2 regions of the Larsenimonas rhizosphaerae genome follow, and region 1 is predicted to be linked to the other one. Evidence: predicted binding sites of a transcription regulator. Region 1 holds the regulator's gene; the other holds the start of a gene.

Region 1 (7,295 bases):
AGGTACCCCGTGCTTGAATCCGAAGGACTCGATGGTCAGCGTCATCTGGCGGCTGGTGTGGTCTGCTACCTGCGTGGCAATCTGGCTACGCAGTTCGTGCACTGACTGACTGGTCGTGTCGATAATCAGGTCGGCGGCGTTGCGAATGGCAGCAAGATAGGTCTGTTCGGATTCGATGGCCTCGGCCAGTGTCATCTGGCTGCCGCGGGTCAGCGGGTGTCGACGGCGGGTGGCAGCATAGCGCTCCAGCAGGGCCTTTGTGTCCGTGGTCAGGTAAACCACCTGGCTGTCTACTCGTTTGGACAGATCCGCCAGAAGCGCGGGGAAGCGCTCCAGCGCTTCCGGAAGGTTGCGTGCATCAATGCTGACGGCAATGCGTCGCTGTCCAACGCTGCCTGCATCCAGCTCATCGATCAACGGTGCCAGCAGGGTGGCCGGCAGGTTGTCGATGGCATAAAAGCCCAGGTCCTCGAGCGCTTGCAGGGCAATGGACTTTCCTGAGCCGGAACGTCCACTGATAATGACCAGCTGCATGATGAGTACCCTATTGGTGTTGTTGCTGTATGAGATCGGTCAGGGTGTCATGGAGTTCGCGTTGACTGGTTGCATGGCGAAGACGACTGCGGTTTTCGCTGTCGTTGAGCAGCTCGGCAATCTGGCCCAGAAGCGTCAGGTGCGTATCCTCGGCTTCTTCAGGCACGAGCAGCACAAACACCAGGTCCACGGGCTCGTTGTCGATGGCATCAAAGTCGATGGGGTCTGCCAGCCGGATAAAACTGGCCAGTGGCGACTTGCAGTGCGGGTTGCGGGCATGGGGTATGGCTACCCCGTTGCCCACACCGGTACTGCCCAGCCGCTCGCGACCGATCAGGCGTGAAAAGACCTCCTGATCATCCAGACTGGGAATATTCTGAGCGATAAAGGTGCTGAAAAATTCCAGCACCCTTTTTTTGCTTCCGCCCTGAACATCAAACAGCGTGCGTTCGGGCGGAAGGAGTTGATCAAGCTTCATAGTACCAGGATCTCAACGAGCGCCCTGGGCGCGTGCCTGTGCCTTTTCCTTGTGCTTGACCAGCTGGCGGTCCAGCTTGTCGGCCAGCGCATCAATGGCGGCATACATGTCTTCGTGGGAAGCGTCGCCGTGCAGGTCGGCGCCGCTGGCGTGCAGGGTGCAGGCAGCAAGCTTGCGTTCCTTTTCGACGGAAAGGGTCACCTGGACATTGGTGATGTTGTCGTAATGGCGTTCCAGTCGAGAAAGTTTCTGGTTGATGTATTCTCTGAGTGCGTCTGTCAGTTCGACGTGATGACCAGTGATATTGACCTGCATGGCGTACTCCTTTTCCCACGGATGAATACTGGATTGTAACCTTTTTTACTGTCAGGCAAAGCCTTGTCTTTCCGGCGTCATTCAGGCCATTTTCCGACGTTCGCTGGAAGATGGTATACCCAGCGCTTCACGGTACTTGGCGACAGTGCGACGTGCCACCTTGATGCCCTGGTCATCGAGCAATTCAACCAGCCGGGCATCGGACAGGGGGCGCCTTGTGGGCTCTTCACTGACGTATTTGCGAATCCTGGCGCGAATGGCGGCGCCGGAGTGGGCGTCTCCTTCCCCACTTCCCCCTACCTGACTTGAAAAGAATAGCTTGAGTTCGACCACTCCGCGGGGAGTATGGATGAATTTTTGTGTCGTCACCCGCGAGATGGTGGATTCGTGCATGTCGACAGCGCCTGCAATGTCGGACAGGGTCAGCGGTTTCAGGCCTTCTTCCCCCATGTCGATATACCGATGCTGGCGGGCCATGATCTCGCGACCCACTCGAAGAAGGGTGTCATTGCGACTGGCGATGCTCTTGATGAACCAGCGCGCTTCCTGGAGGTGCTGCTTGAAAAAGGTATTGTCATCACTTTTATCGGCACGGCGTACCAGGCTGCTGTAGTCCGGATTCAGCCGAAGACGCGGTAGCGCATCTTCATTGAGCTCGACCTGCCAGCCATGGCGTGTGCTGTGGCGCAGAGTCAGATCAGGAATAACGTACTGGTGGCTGGTACTGTCGAACTGACGGCCGGGATGTGGATCCAGTGCCTTGATCAGGCATGTGATTCGTTCAAGACTCTCATCATCGATGCCCAGCCGGCGTTTCAGAAGCCTTGTATCACCGTTGCCCAGGGCTTCAAGGAACTGGCGAATCAACCGGCGTGCCTGAGCCAGCAGGGGAGTGTCCTGAGGAAGTTGATCAAGCTGAAGCAACAGGCACTCGCGCAGGTCTCTGGCAAACAGACCGGCCGGTTCACACTGTTGGAGCATGATGGCAGTACGTTCCACGTCGGCAACGCTCAGGGACTCGAACCCCTGGGCGCGCAGGCCCTCCGTGATGTCCTCGAGAGGCTGGGCAATCAGGCCATTGGGGTCCAGTGCATCAATCAATCGTTCGGCAATGGCGCGTTGCTGGTCATCCAGGTCCAGCATCATGACCTGCCATTCAACATGCTGCTGAAGGGTATCCTCCGAGGTGTTGCGCTCGATATCGGACTCGCCGGCAGGCGCGACGCTGCTGCTCAGACTGCCAAGGGAAGCATCCTGAAAACTGTCTTCCCAGCTGCTGTCCTGAGACAGTTCGTCGGGAATGCTTTCCTGCCAGTCATCATCATTGTCGGCTGGGCTGGCGCACTCATCGAACAGGTCTTCCTGCTCAAGCATGGGGTTGCTGTCCAGTGCCTGCTGTATTTCCTGACGCAAGTCCAGCGTCGAGAGTTGCAGCAGGTGAATGGCCTGCTGCAGTTGCGGCGTCATGGTGAGGTGAGCGCCGACCCTGAGCTGCAAGGATGGTTTCATCGTTATACGATCCCGGTCGTCACAAGTCCGTGATTACGCTATCGAGACCTGGCGGGACGTGCAAGTCAAAAAACACTATTTGAAGCAATTTTCATGCCAGGGTATGAGATCCTTGGCCTGACTGACATCACAATCTGAATTCATGCCCAAGGTAGACGTCGCGGACATGCTGGTTGGCCAGGATGGATGGCGTATCGCCTTCTGCGATGATCTGACCGCTGCCCACGATGTAGGCGTTGTCACAGATATCCAGCGTTTCGCGTACGTTATGATCGGTGATCAGCACCCCAATGCCGCGCGCCTTCAGCTGGCGAATGATGCTTTTGATGTCACCGACCGAGATCGGGTCCACGCCGGCAAAGGGTTCATCCAGCAGGATGAAATCCGGCTCGGTGGCCAGCGCGCGGGCAATTTCGACGCGTCGACGTTCTCCGCCCGATAGTGCCATGCCCTGGTTATCCCTGATGTGCGTGACATTGAATTCCTGCAGGAGTTCTTCAAGCCTTGCCCGCCGGCCTGCCTTGTCAAGATCGCGTCGGGTTTCGAGAATCGCCATGATATTGTCGGCAACACTCAGCTTGCGAAAGATGGAGGCTTCCTGCGGGAGGTAACCAATGCCTTCGCGGGCCCGCTGGTGCATGGGCAGGCGGGACAGGTCACGGTCATCAATGATGATCGTGCCGGCATCTGCCTGCACCAGCCCTACAATCATGTAAAACGAGGTGGTCTTGCCGGCACCGTTTGGACCAAGCAGGCCGACAATCTCGCCCTGACGAATCGTGAGGCTGATGTCATGGACGACACGACGGCCCTTGAAGCTTTTGGCCAGGTGGGCCACTGACAGTGTTTTCATGGCGAATTACTGGCTCTGACTGTTTTGCGGGTTCAGTGTCATTTCCACGCGCTGGTCGCTGCTGTCCGAACTGCTTGGCTTGCCGCCTCGCGCATTGACCTGACGGCGATCGAGGAAGTACTCGACGTAGGCGCCATTGAAGGTGTCCGGACTCTGGATCAGTTTGGCATTGCCTATCAATTCCACGCGACGGGTGTCGGCGTGATAAATGACCTTGTCACCCCATCCCTGCACCTTGCTGTCCTGCGGATTGGGTTTCTGTTCCAGGTAGGCGCGCTCACCCTGACCGATGGCGGTAACCCGGGAGACATTGCCATTGTTGCCACGCTGTATGTCAACGCGGTTGGCCTTGAGCAGCATGGTACCCTGCGTCATGTCGACGTTGCCGGTATACACCGCCGTGCCGGCCTTGTCGTCAAGGTTCAGCTTGTCGGCACTGATGTGGATGGGCTTGCTGGCGTCAGAGGGGAGAGCCAGCGCCTGGTGAGCCAGTAGCGCCAGGGTCAGGCCACCGGCCAGCCGAAGGGGAGTGCGCAATATCATGAATAGTCCTTGTCAGTAATGCTGTTACCGGGAGGGCGGGTAATTGCCCTTGACGTCGCCTTCCAGTACGGCCCTGTCCTGATCAATCCAGGCGTCAAACCGGTTCGATGTCGTGGTCTGGTTTTCCTGGGTAAACGTTGAGGTTACATCGCTCCAGGCGTGCTGGTCCTGCTGTGTGTAGTGCAGGGTGTCGGTGGAAAGCGTCCAGTCATTGTCAGGCTGTCGCAGGCGTGCATGACCGGAGAGGGTGATGTGCTCACCGTTTCCTTCCACCTGGCCGGTATCACCGCGGCCGTGCCAGACGTCGCCACCGGAGGCTGTCCAGGTCAGTTCCGGCGTTTCTGCATGCGTCATGTCATCATTCGGCGTGTGAGTTATCCGTGGCGAGGCCAGGGTCTGGTAGATTTCCCCCTGATCATTATAGCGAGTATAGGTAGCCCCTTCTGCATAGTAGTCGGGGGCTTCCTGCTGGCTGCCGAGCGAGGTGTCGGTGTCGTTTGCCCGGTCGCGCTGTTCGATCCAGGCCATGACGCCGCCGGCAATCAGCAGGATCAGGATAAACCAGAGCCGTGGGGAGATCCGTGAGAGCAGGGAGCGCATGATTATTCCCCCATGTACTGGCTGGAGGTCGTGCCGGGTGGTATTGAGGCGGCGTCCTCCACGTGATAATGGGTCAGTACCTCGTTCCAGCGTCCCTGGGCGTTGATGATGAATTCGCAGAGCTCCCTGACAGCTCCCTGGCCACCGCGTCGGGTGGTTACCATATCCGCTGCCTGCTGGATGTAGTCCGGTGCATTGGGCACGCTTGCGCCCAGGCCTGCACGATGGATGGCTTCCAGGTCCGGCAGGTCATCACCGCAGTACCCTGTCTCTGTAATGTCGATGCCCAATTGGCGAGTCAACTCCTGCAGGGCAGCCCACTTGTCGTCCCGGCCCATGATCAGATGATCGATGCCCAGCTCGTTGCAGCGCCGCTCAACCATGGGCGAGCGACGGCCGGTAATGATGGCCACCTGAATACCGAGTCGCTGCAGGGCCTTGATCCCCACGCCGTCATGAACGTGAAACGCCTTGATTTCCTGGTGATCACTTGTATAGAGGAGCCTGCCGTCGCTGAGTACACCATCCACATCCAGTGCCAGAAGACGAAGCCTGGCCGCCTTGCTGCAGGCGGGTGTATCGAGCCAATGTGACATATCAATTCCGTATACCGTGCCGTGCCCGATGGGCACAGCGTGAAATAAGCGCGCGGCGTCCTTCCTTCTAGACAACACCATGGGTCAGGAGGTCGTGCATATGCAATACGCCCACGGGACGATGAGCCTCATCCACAACGGCCAACGCGGTGATGCGGCAGGTTTCCATCAGATTGAGTGCCCGCGCGGCCAGCAGATCAGGCGAGGTCGTGTGTCCTCCCCGGGTCATGACATCGTCGATGCTCAGGGCACGAAGGTTGTCATGATGATCAATGGTGCGTCGCAGGTCGCCATCAGTATAGACCCCGCACAATGTGCCATGTTCATCCACGACACAGGTAAATCCCAGCCCCTTTCTGGAAATCTCTTCCAGCGCATCACTCAGGCTGGCACCCAGCGTGACGCTTGGAAGCCGTTCTCCCTGATGCATGACGTCGCTGACCTTGAGCAGCAGCCGCTTGCCCAGACTGCCACCCGGGTGGGAGAGGGCGAAATCCTCGACACTGAATCCCCGAGCCTCCAGCAGTGCAATGGCCAACGCATCTCCCATCGCCAGTGCGGCAGTGGTTGATGAGGTGGGCGCCAGATTGAGCGGACACGCTTCCTTTTCGATGCTGATGGTCAGGTGGATATCTGCGTGGCGGGCCAGCGAGGAATCGTTTCTGCCTGTCATGGCGATCATGGTCAGGCCCCGTCGCTTCAGTACCGGCAGCAACGCCGTTACTTCGGCCGTTTCGCCTGAATTGGATAGTGCCAGTAGCAGATCGCTGGCGGTCAGCATTCCCAGATCGCCATGGCTGGCTTCACCCGGGTGCATGAAAAAGGCCGGCGTGCCGGTACTGGCAAGTGTGGCTGCAATCTTGTGCGCGACATGACCTGACTTGCCCATGCCGGTGACGACGATTCGGCCCTTGCACTCAAGCATCAGCGCACAGGCTGAAGCAAAGTGATGATCCAGGGTGTCGATGAGTCCGTTGATGGCGTCCCGTTCAGTAGCCAGCGTGCGCCGGCCACTGTCTATAAAGGGTAAAGCATCGGTATCTGACATGAAAAATCCAGCGGCATGGTACGAGAAGTGGCCTCATCAGGCCGAGTAAACCAGGGCACTTATTAAACGGGTGCGGCCCCCGTTGTGCAACCATTGCACGTTTTTAGCATATGAGGTCAACAGTGTGTGCGTGGCTGGTGCACTGTCAGGCTGTCAGTCCGACCCGCTTTCGGCCTTCTTGCGTCGCCGCGCAATCCCGGTTTAATCAGGTATCGTTGATGTATCATGTTGCCGAGCCCGTCTGGTACTGATGCCGTATGTGCCTGCGGGATGGAGGTGACTGCTTTCTCTTCCCGGGTTGCTACTATCCTTTGTCTTTTACGCGGTGCAGGCCTTGATGATGTCTTCAGGCTGGCAGCCATCGCAGGCTATTGGATGTTGCAACGGATGCACTCTCGGTGAAGAGGTGAAGACCGTGACAGGGGGCAGCGTATTTCATCGTTGTGCCAGGGCGTGTACGGGAACCGGCCGGTATGACTTGGGGAGTATGAAAATGAGATTTGTTGAACCACTTTATCAGCAGGCTCGAAGCATGTGGCTTGGTTTCATTGATATGCTTCCCCTGCTGGTGGTCGCGCTGGTTGCCCTTTTGATTACCTGGTGCGTGTCAGCCATTCTGACTGTTGTTATCCGAGGGTCCTTGAAGAATGCCAGAATTCGTCGCTCACTACGTGACCTGTTTATCAGCCTGAGCAAGGTGACGGTATGGATAATAGGGTCGCTGGTGGCGGTAACCATAATCTTTCCAAGCCTTACACCGGGCAAGATGCTGACTGCTCTCGGGCTGGGGTCGGTTGCAGTGGGGCTCGCCTTCAAGGA
Region 2 (7,295 bases), on a different contig from region 1:
TCCTTCTGGATTAATCCAATATTCGGATTTGTGCTCACATATTTGTGATAACTCATAATCAATATGTCTTATAGGAATAGCGGCTGCGGCCCAATACCTAGAGAGTTGATTCTCGGTTTCGAAGTTTCTTTTCCGGTCTGAATCGAGCTTTCGATAATAGATACAAGTTTCATTTAGCGCGTGTGAAATACTACGAAGAGCGTTATCTCGCAGCTCCCGGTGGTCACGCGACATCGCCTGCAACGGGCCTATAAGGTTTACCAAATTACCCAATATCATTTCAATCATGATTTTTCCTAAAAACATAACGCTTGCGTTCGGCAGTCACTATGGCAGCTATGCGATAAGAGCGGCTTGGAAGGACGCGAGCAAAGTCCGGACACGCTTTGCCGTTTCCACATCGTGTACCAAGAGGTTACGAACAGAAAGGACTTTATGCCATCATTCCTTGCAGCCAGATCGTGATGACAAAAAACGACGGCACCCACTCAACGGTGGGCACCATGTGCAAAATGAAGACGTTCTAATCAACCTTCGCCGCCCGCCACGCATGCAGCTTTTGATAGCTGGTAATTAACCGCTGGTGCCGGTCGATGCCCTCCAGGTTCATACTGGTCTCGGTGAGGCCATAAAACCGAACGTCGGCGTTGATGTAGCCGACGGTGGCGTTGATCTTCTCTTCGCCGAACATACGCACGAGGTTTCGGTAGCAGGCATCGACGATGTGCATTCAATGTCCCACAGAGTGCCTGGGGGGAGTGGAAAGACGATCGGCAGACGCGTGCGGGCGAATGCGCAGCAGCAGCGCGTAGCTCAGAGCAGCCACCAGCACGCCGACCAGCGGCGGCAGCAACGGTGAAAAAAAGGCGGCGGCGGCGCCCATGGCGTAGGCACCAAGGCCTCGGCGGTCGAAGTCGGGAAGTGCGGCATCGGCCAGAGCCGGGTAACGGCCCTTATGCTTGAGCCAGAAATCCGCCATGATCACCCCGCCCATCGGCGGAATGAAGGTGCCGAGCAGGACCAGAAACGGAATCAGATAGTTGTACATGCCTCCCACCGCCAGCACGGTGCCGATGGCAGCCCCCGCCACGGTAACGGTGCGACGCCGGTCGGTACGGATCAAATTGCATCCGGCCACGGCAAAGTTGTAGATGGTGTTGTCCTGGGTAGTCCAGATGTTCAGGAAAAGCATCAGGACCGCAATGGAGACAAACCCCTGGGCGATCAACACATCAACGATGTCCGCCTGCTGATAGATCATGGCCCCCAGCGCGCCGGTCAATACCATCAGGCCGTTGCCTACCAGAAAGGCCAACAGCGTGGCAATTACCGCAATGCGCGGGCGTTTGGCAAAACGGCTCCAATTGGTAGCCTGGGTACCGCCACTGATGAAGGTACCGATGATTACCGTAACGGCGGCGGCCACATTCATGCTCTCGCTCGGCGTTTGCCGGACAAGGCCCTCAAGGCCCCCCACATCAACCAGCCCCATGGCCAGGCTCAGAACAATGAAGAGCATCATCACCGGCACTGCCAGGCGCGAAAGCCAATCCATGCCCCGGTAACCAATCATCGCGGTGATGCAGAAGCCGAACCCGAAAAGCACCATCAGGGGGATTTCCATCCACGCCTGCATCCCCGTGGTGCGTACCAGCACTACGGCAATGGTCGCGGTCCCCCAGGCGTACCAGCCAATCTGGGTAAACCCCAGAATGAAATCCGAGAGCTTGCTGCCCTTTTCACCGAAGCAGAAACGGCCCATGAGCACCGCGTTCAGCCCGCTTTTACAGGCGATATAGCCAAGCGCCGCGGCGTAGATGCCCAGCAGCAGGTTTCCCAGCAACACGACCCACAGAAGCTGGTCGATCGGAAACGCCTGGCCCAGCGAACCACCGGCCCACATGGTCGCGGTAAAAAAGGTGAAACCCAACAGCACTACAGACGTGGACAACAGCCCCTTCCGCGCGCTGGCTGGTACCTCACTGAGGGGATAGTCGGAATGTTGCATGCTCGAAGCCTCGTTAGCCGTTATTTAGCTATCAACACATCAAGCAATAAGCAGGCCAATTGCGCAGTTCTGATAGGCGCTGCTACCTGAGCGCAAGCAGAACCGCAGGCGTAAAAGCCTGCAGGGGCATGGCCGGCCAGATGTATTTCCGGCCGGCCACGAGGTGGCCCGGGGCTCACCTGTTCTCAAAAACCTCACGCCGGGACATACGGCGTCAATGACTCATCCCATTGATACGCCCCTGCCGCCTCAGGCCCTCGCCGCCCGCCAGGCATGCAGCTTCTTGTAGCTGGTAATCAGCCGCTGGTGCCGGTCGATGCCTTCAAGATTCATGCTGGTTTCGGTGAGGCCATGGAAGCGCACGTCGCCGTTGATGGAGCCGACGGCGGCGTTGATCTTCTCTTCGCCGAACATCCGCACGAGGTTTCGGTGGTAGTCTTCGAACTCCAGCTCGTCATCCAGCAGGATCTCGAGCACGGCGGTGAGCGCCTGATAGAACAGCCCCCGGTCGCGGGTGTTGTCGTTGAACTGCAGGAACATCTGCGTGCGGTCGAGCGCATCCTCGTACTGGCCGAGGTCGAGGCTGATGAGGAGCTTCAGCTCGGCAATGGTCAGCTCGGACCAGACGCTGTTGTCGTCGAACTCGATGCCAATCAGCGTGACGATCTTCATCTGCTCGTCGAGTTCGCTTTCCTCCAGCCGCTGGAGCAGGTCCGCGAGCTGGTCTTCCTCGAGTGTGTGCAGGTTCAGAATGTCTTCGCGGTAGGTCAGCGCCATGTTGGTGTTGTCCCACACCAGATCGTCCACCGGGTACACCTCGGAATAGCCCGGCACCAGAATGCGGCATACCGGCGCGCCGAGGTCCTCATGATGCGTGACGTACGCTTCATGGCCGTCTTCCGCAAGGATTCCGAACAGCCGCTCGGCCTCGTCACGGGTCGCACCGGAGAAATCCCAGTCGCAGAACTCGACATCGGCGCGGGCGCTGAAGAAGCGCCAGGAGACCACACCGGAGGAGTCGATGAAGTGCTCGACGAAGTTGTTCGGTTCCGCCACCGCCTGGGAGTTGAAGGTCGGCGCAGGCAGGTCATCCATGCCTTCAAAGCTGCGGCCCTGCAGAAGCTCCGTCAGGCTGCGCTCGATCGCGACCTGTAGGCTCGGGTGCGCGCCGAAGGAGGCAAACACACCGCCGGTGCGCGGGTTCATCAGCGTCACGCAGGCGACCGGATAGCGCCCGCCGAGGGAGGCATCCTTCACCAGTACCGGGAAACCCTGAGCTTCCAGCGCGTCAATGCCTGCCTTGATCCCGGGATAGCGCGCGATGACGTCTTTCGGCACGTCCGGCAGGGCGATTTCCTGCTCGATGATCTGGCGTTTCACCGCCCGCTCGAAGATTTCTGACAGGCACTGCACCTGGGCTTCGGCCAGGGTATTACCCGCGCTCATGCCGTTGCTCAGGTACAGGTTCTCGATCAGATTCGACGGAAACCACACGGTCTCCCCGTCCGAATGACGCGTAAACGGCAGCGCAACGATGCCGCGGTCCGCCCGGCCCGAGTTGGTATCGATCAGGTGAGAGCCGCGCAGCTCGCCGTCCGGGTTGAAGATATCGAGGCAGTGCGCATCCAGCACCTCAGCGGGCAGTGCATCGTCCGGCCCTGGCTGAAACCAGCGCTCGTTCGGGTAGTGGACGAAATCACTACCCGCGATCTCGGGGCCGAAGAACTGATCGTTATAGAAGAAGTTACAGGACAGCCGCTCGATGAACTCGCCCAGCGCGGAGCACAACGCGGCTTCCCTGGTGGATCCCTTGCCGTTGGTAAAGCACATGGGGGACGCCGCATCGCGGATGTGCAGCGACCAGACGTTGGGCACGATGTTGCGCCACGAGGCAATCTCGATCTTCATGCCGAGGCGCTCGAGAATGCCGGTCATGTTGGCGATGGTCTGCTCCAGCGGCAGATCCTTGCCTTCGATCCAGGTACTGGCCTCTGCCCCATCCTTATCGGCAGCGCTGCCCATCAGCAGTGCCTGAGCATCCTCGTCGATGTTCTCGACCACCTCGATCTGGAACTCGGGATTGTTCTGGATCACCCGCTTGACCGAGCAGCGCTCGATGGAGCGCAGGATGCCGGTGCGGTCCTTCTCGGAGAGATCATCCGGCAGCTCGACCTGAATGCGGAAGATCTGGTTGTAGCGGTTTTCCGGATCAACGATGTTGTTCTGGGAAAGCCGGATATTCTCGGTCGGGATATCCCGGGCATTGCAGTACACGCGCACGAAATACGCCGCACACAGGGCGGACGAGGCCAGAAAGTAATCGAACGGGCCGGGGGCGGAGCCATCGCCCTTGTAACGAATCGGCTGGTCGGTGATGACGGTGAAGTCGTCGAACTTCGCCTCCTGTCGGAGGTTGTCGAGGTAGTTGACCTTGATTTCCATGATGCAGAACCGGGTTGGTGACGGGTGTCGCTCGGGGCGAATTGCCCGCCATTATCCGGATTTGAGGGGGGATTGTCTTGGGAGAAGAGAAATCTACAAGCTCTAATTTAAAGCCAAAACTTATTAATACAACAAGCCTTTATTCCTTTTCAAATTTAATTGCCACTTGCCTCATGAAATTAATGCCTTTATCAGTTAATCCGTTATCAAAATACCCTCGACCTTCAAGATCTGAAATATATTGTAGCGAGCACATAGAAAGGATCTCATCCACCTCACTTTTAAATTTAGAATCATCTAAAAAAATAACTTTTGAAAAATCGATTTTGCTAACAACTTTATTGTATGTATAATTCTCTAGCGCAGACTGCAAACCTGAATTTGAACTCATCCTATTAATTCGTCTAACTAAGAACTTACTTTTCATCTTGTTTAAATCTCGCTGAGATTTAATCAACTCATCCTCTTTTTCCTTTAGACTACTTATCAATTTATCCTTTTCACTTTTTTCCAGCTGAGCTTTTTCAATGAATTTTTCTAATATATCATTCCTTTCCTTAATCACCTTCTCGATTTCTTTTTCCTCACTCTTAATTTTCCCCTTAAACTCTTTATTGCTTTCATAGCCTTTATCGTTATGAAGCTGGCTTCTCATTGCAGAATATCCTTCGTCAAGATTTTTAAGCCTTTCTCCAAATCCACTTTCTATTTTTACCAATAGATCAGAGATATCTTTAGTGAATTTATAATTATTATCGTAAAACCTATTACTTGTCTCAGTAGCCTTAAAATAAAAAAGAGCTGAAAGAAAAACTGAAGAAATAGCCAGCACCAAAGAAAGAAAGGCCGAAAAATCAACCTCAAAATTAAGTGGTGTGTCATATACTTTATAACAGAAAACCGCCACCAGCATTATTATCGAAATGGATTTAACCCAATCAAAAAGGCTGTTAAATCTTGACTCATGATTTTCCTTAAACAAAACCCACCCCTTTATTAATTTAATACCATAGATTGAATTAAACCGCCCCGCTTCATCAAATACCAACCGATATACCCATGCACCCCCTTCGGCCCGACGATCCGATACAGCGCCCGTGCGGGGAAGCTTAAGCGGCGTCCAATGACATAACCATCCAGTACCTATCGGCACACGTATACGCCAATTTAGGCTTTACGCATTAACCAGCCATTTGCCCATGCGTAGAGAGAGTGACACCTGAACAAGGGCATCACCCTGGTGACAGAGCGCACCCGGCCCCGGGGCTTTTTGCTATAGTGCGCCGCGGGCTGCGCTTGCGGCCATCGCCCTGATTCCCTGTCCTGTTCTGGAGCTTGATGTGACATCCCCCTCGGTCCCTTCCGGCACGCCATCGCGCTCACCCACGGTCAATCCACGGCTTTTACTGGTGAGCCAGCTGATCTTCAACGCCGGTTTCTACATGGTGCTGCCGTTTCTGGCGGTGCATCTGCGCGATAACCTGGCCATGGCCGGGGCGATGGTGGGCATGGTGCTGGGCATTCGGACCTTCTCCCAGCAGGGGCTGTTCGTGTTCGGTGGCGCCTTATCTGATGCCCTGGGGCCACGGCGCATCATCCTGCTGGGCTGTTTGATACGTACCGCCGGCTTTTTGATGCTGGGCTTTTCCAATTCCCTCCCGATGATTTTACTGGGTGCGTGCCTGACCGGCGCCGGCAGTGCGCTGTTTTCACCGGCGGTGTCGGCGCTTCTGGCGCTGGCCGGCAGTGAAAGCGAGGCCCGCGGTGGGCAGTCGCGCTCGGCCCTGTTTGCACGGCTGGCGATCTGGGGCGAATGCGGGGCGGTCATGGGGCCGGTGCTCGGGGCACTGCTTCTGGATGTCAGCTTCCAACTGGTATCGCTGGCGGGGGCGGGCGTCTTCGTGCTGATGTTCTTCGTGCTGGGCCGGGCGCTTCCGGCAGGGGCGACCACTACCCAGACCGATGAACCGCAGGCCTCGTGGTGGCATGTGTTTCATAACCCGCAGTTTCTGGCGTTCATCGTGATCTACAGCACGGCGCTTCTGAGCTACAACCAGCTCTATCTGGCGATGCCGGTGGAGCTTGAGCGCGTGGGGGCAGACGAAGGGGCGCTGGCGATCATGTTCATGCTGGTATCGGTACTGGTCATCGTCCTTCAACTGCCGATCAACCGGCTGGCGCGTCATGTCGGGCCGGGCATCAGCCTGCCGCTGGGGTTTCTGATCTACGCCGCGGGCTTTGCCGCGGTGGCCTGGGCCGCGCCGCACGCCCCGGCAGAGGGCTGGCTCAAGCTGTGGCCCGCGGCGGTAATGGTGAGTGCCATCGCCATTGCCCAGATGATCGTGCGGCCGGTCGCGATGGATCTGATTCCGGGCTTTGCCGGTAACAAGCCGCTGGGGGTGTACTACGGAGCGCTGGCTTCTGCCGGTGGTGTCGCGGTACTGCTTGGCAACGCCGTGGCGGGTGATCTGCTCGATGGGGCGCTGACGCCCGCCCCCGGCGCCGGGCTGCCCTGGTGGGTGCTGGCCGGCTTTCCGCTGGTCAGCGCCGTGGCACTGGTGGTGCTCTTTCGCCTGCCGGCGCTGGCTCACCTTCGCACTCGGCCTGCCCCCAAGGGCTGATGACTTGTTACGTCACCTGAATCGGGCATAAAAAACGCCGCGCATCTGCGCGGCGTTTTTGTACGGGCCCACTGTACGAATGAGCGTTTATAGCCCTTCTTCCAGAAGCTGCGGCGCGAAGTAGGTCATGATGAGGTCAGCCCCGGCGCGACGCATGGAGCCCAGCGTTTCGCGCACAACGGCGTATTCATCGATCACGCCCTGCTGGGCCGCGAACTTGATCA

The links. Region 1 encodes sigma-54, which starts transcription at its own class of promoters, with help from an activator protein. Its sites were predicted from a motif close to TGGCACNNNNNTTGCTNT; they were not measured.
Region 2: codB (cytosine permease) is a predicted target of sigma-54. The motif match lies at 2,049-2,066, and genes of this name have one in related genera.

Annotation. Positions count from the first base shown of each region.
Region 1 covers NZ_JAPIVE010000001.1:1,283,579-1,290,873, reverse strand. The annotation lists gene rapZ (RNase adapter RapZ) at 1-534, opposite strand, end outside; gene ptsN (PTS IIA-like nitrogen regulatory protein PtsN) at 545-1,012, opposite strand; gene hpf (ribosome hibernation-promoting factor, HPF/YfiA family) at 1,025-1,327, opposite strand; gene OQ287_RS06005 (RNA polymerase factor sigma-54) at 1,409-2,842, opposite strand; gene lptB (LPS export ABC transporter ATP-binding protein) at 2,964-3,689, opposite strand; gene lptA (lipopolysaccharide transport periplasmic protein LptA) at 3,696-4,232, opposite strand; gene lptC (LPS export ABC transporter periplasmic protein LptC) at 4,257-4,832, opposite strand; gene OQ287_RS05985 (KdsC family phosphatase) at 4,835-5,428, opposite strand; gene OQ287_RS05980 (KpsF/GutQ family sugar-phosphate isomerase) at 5,496-6,476, opposite strand; gene OQ287_RS05975 (mechanosensitive ion channel family protein) at 6,970-7,295, shown strand, end outside.
Region 2 covers NZ_JAPIVE010000002.1:191,535-198,829, reverse strand. The annotation lists gene OQ287_RS07465 (hypothetical protein) at 1-288, opposite strand, end outside; gene OQ287_RS07460 (hypothetical protein) at 524-730, opposite strand; gene codB (cytosine permease) at 731-2,008, opposite strand; gene OQ287_RS07450 (OsmC domain/YcaO domain-containing protein) at 2,258-4,450, opposite strand; gene OQ287_RS07445 (hypothetical protein) at 4,590-5,603, opposite strand; gene OQ287_RS07440 (MFS transporter) at 5,791-7,071, shown strand; gene hemB (porphobilinogen synthase) at 7,159-7,295, opposite strand, start outside.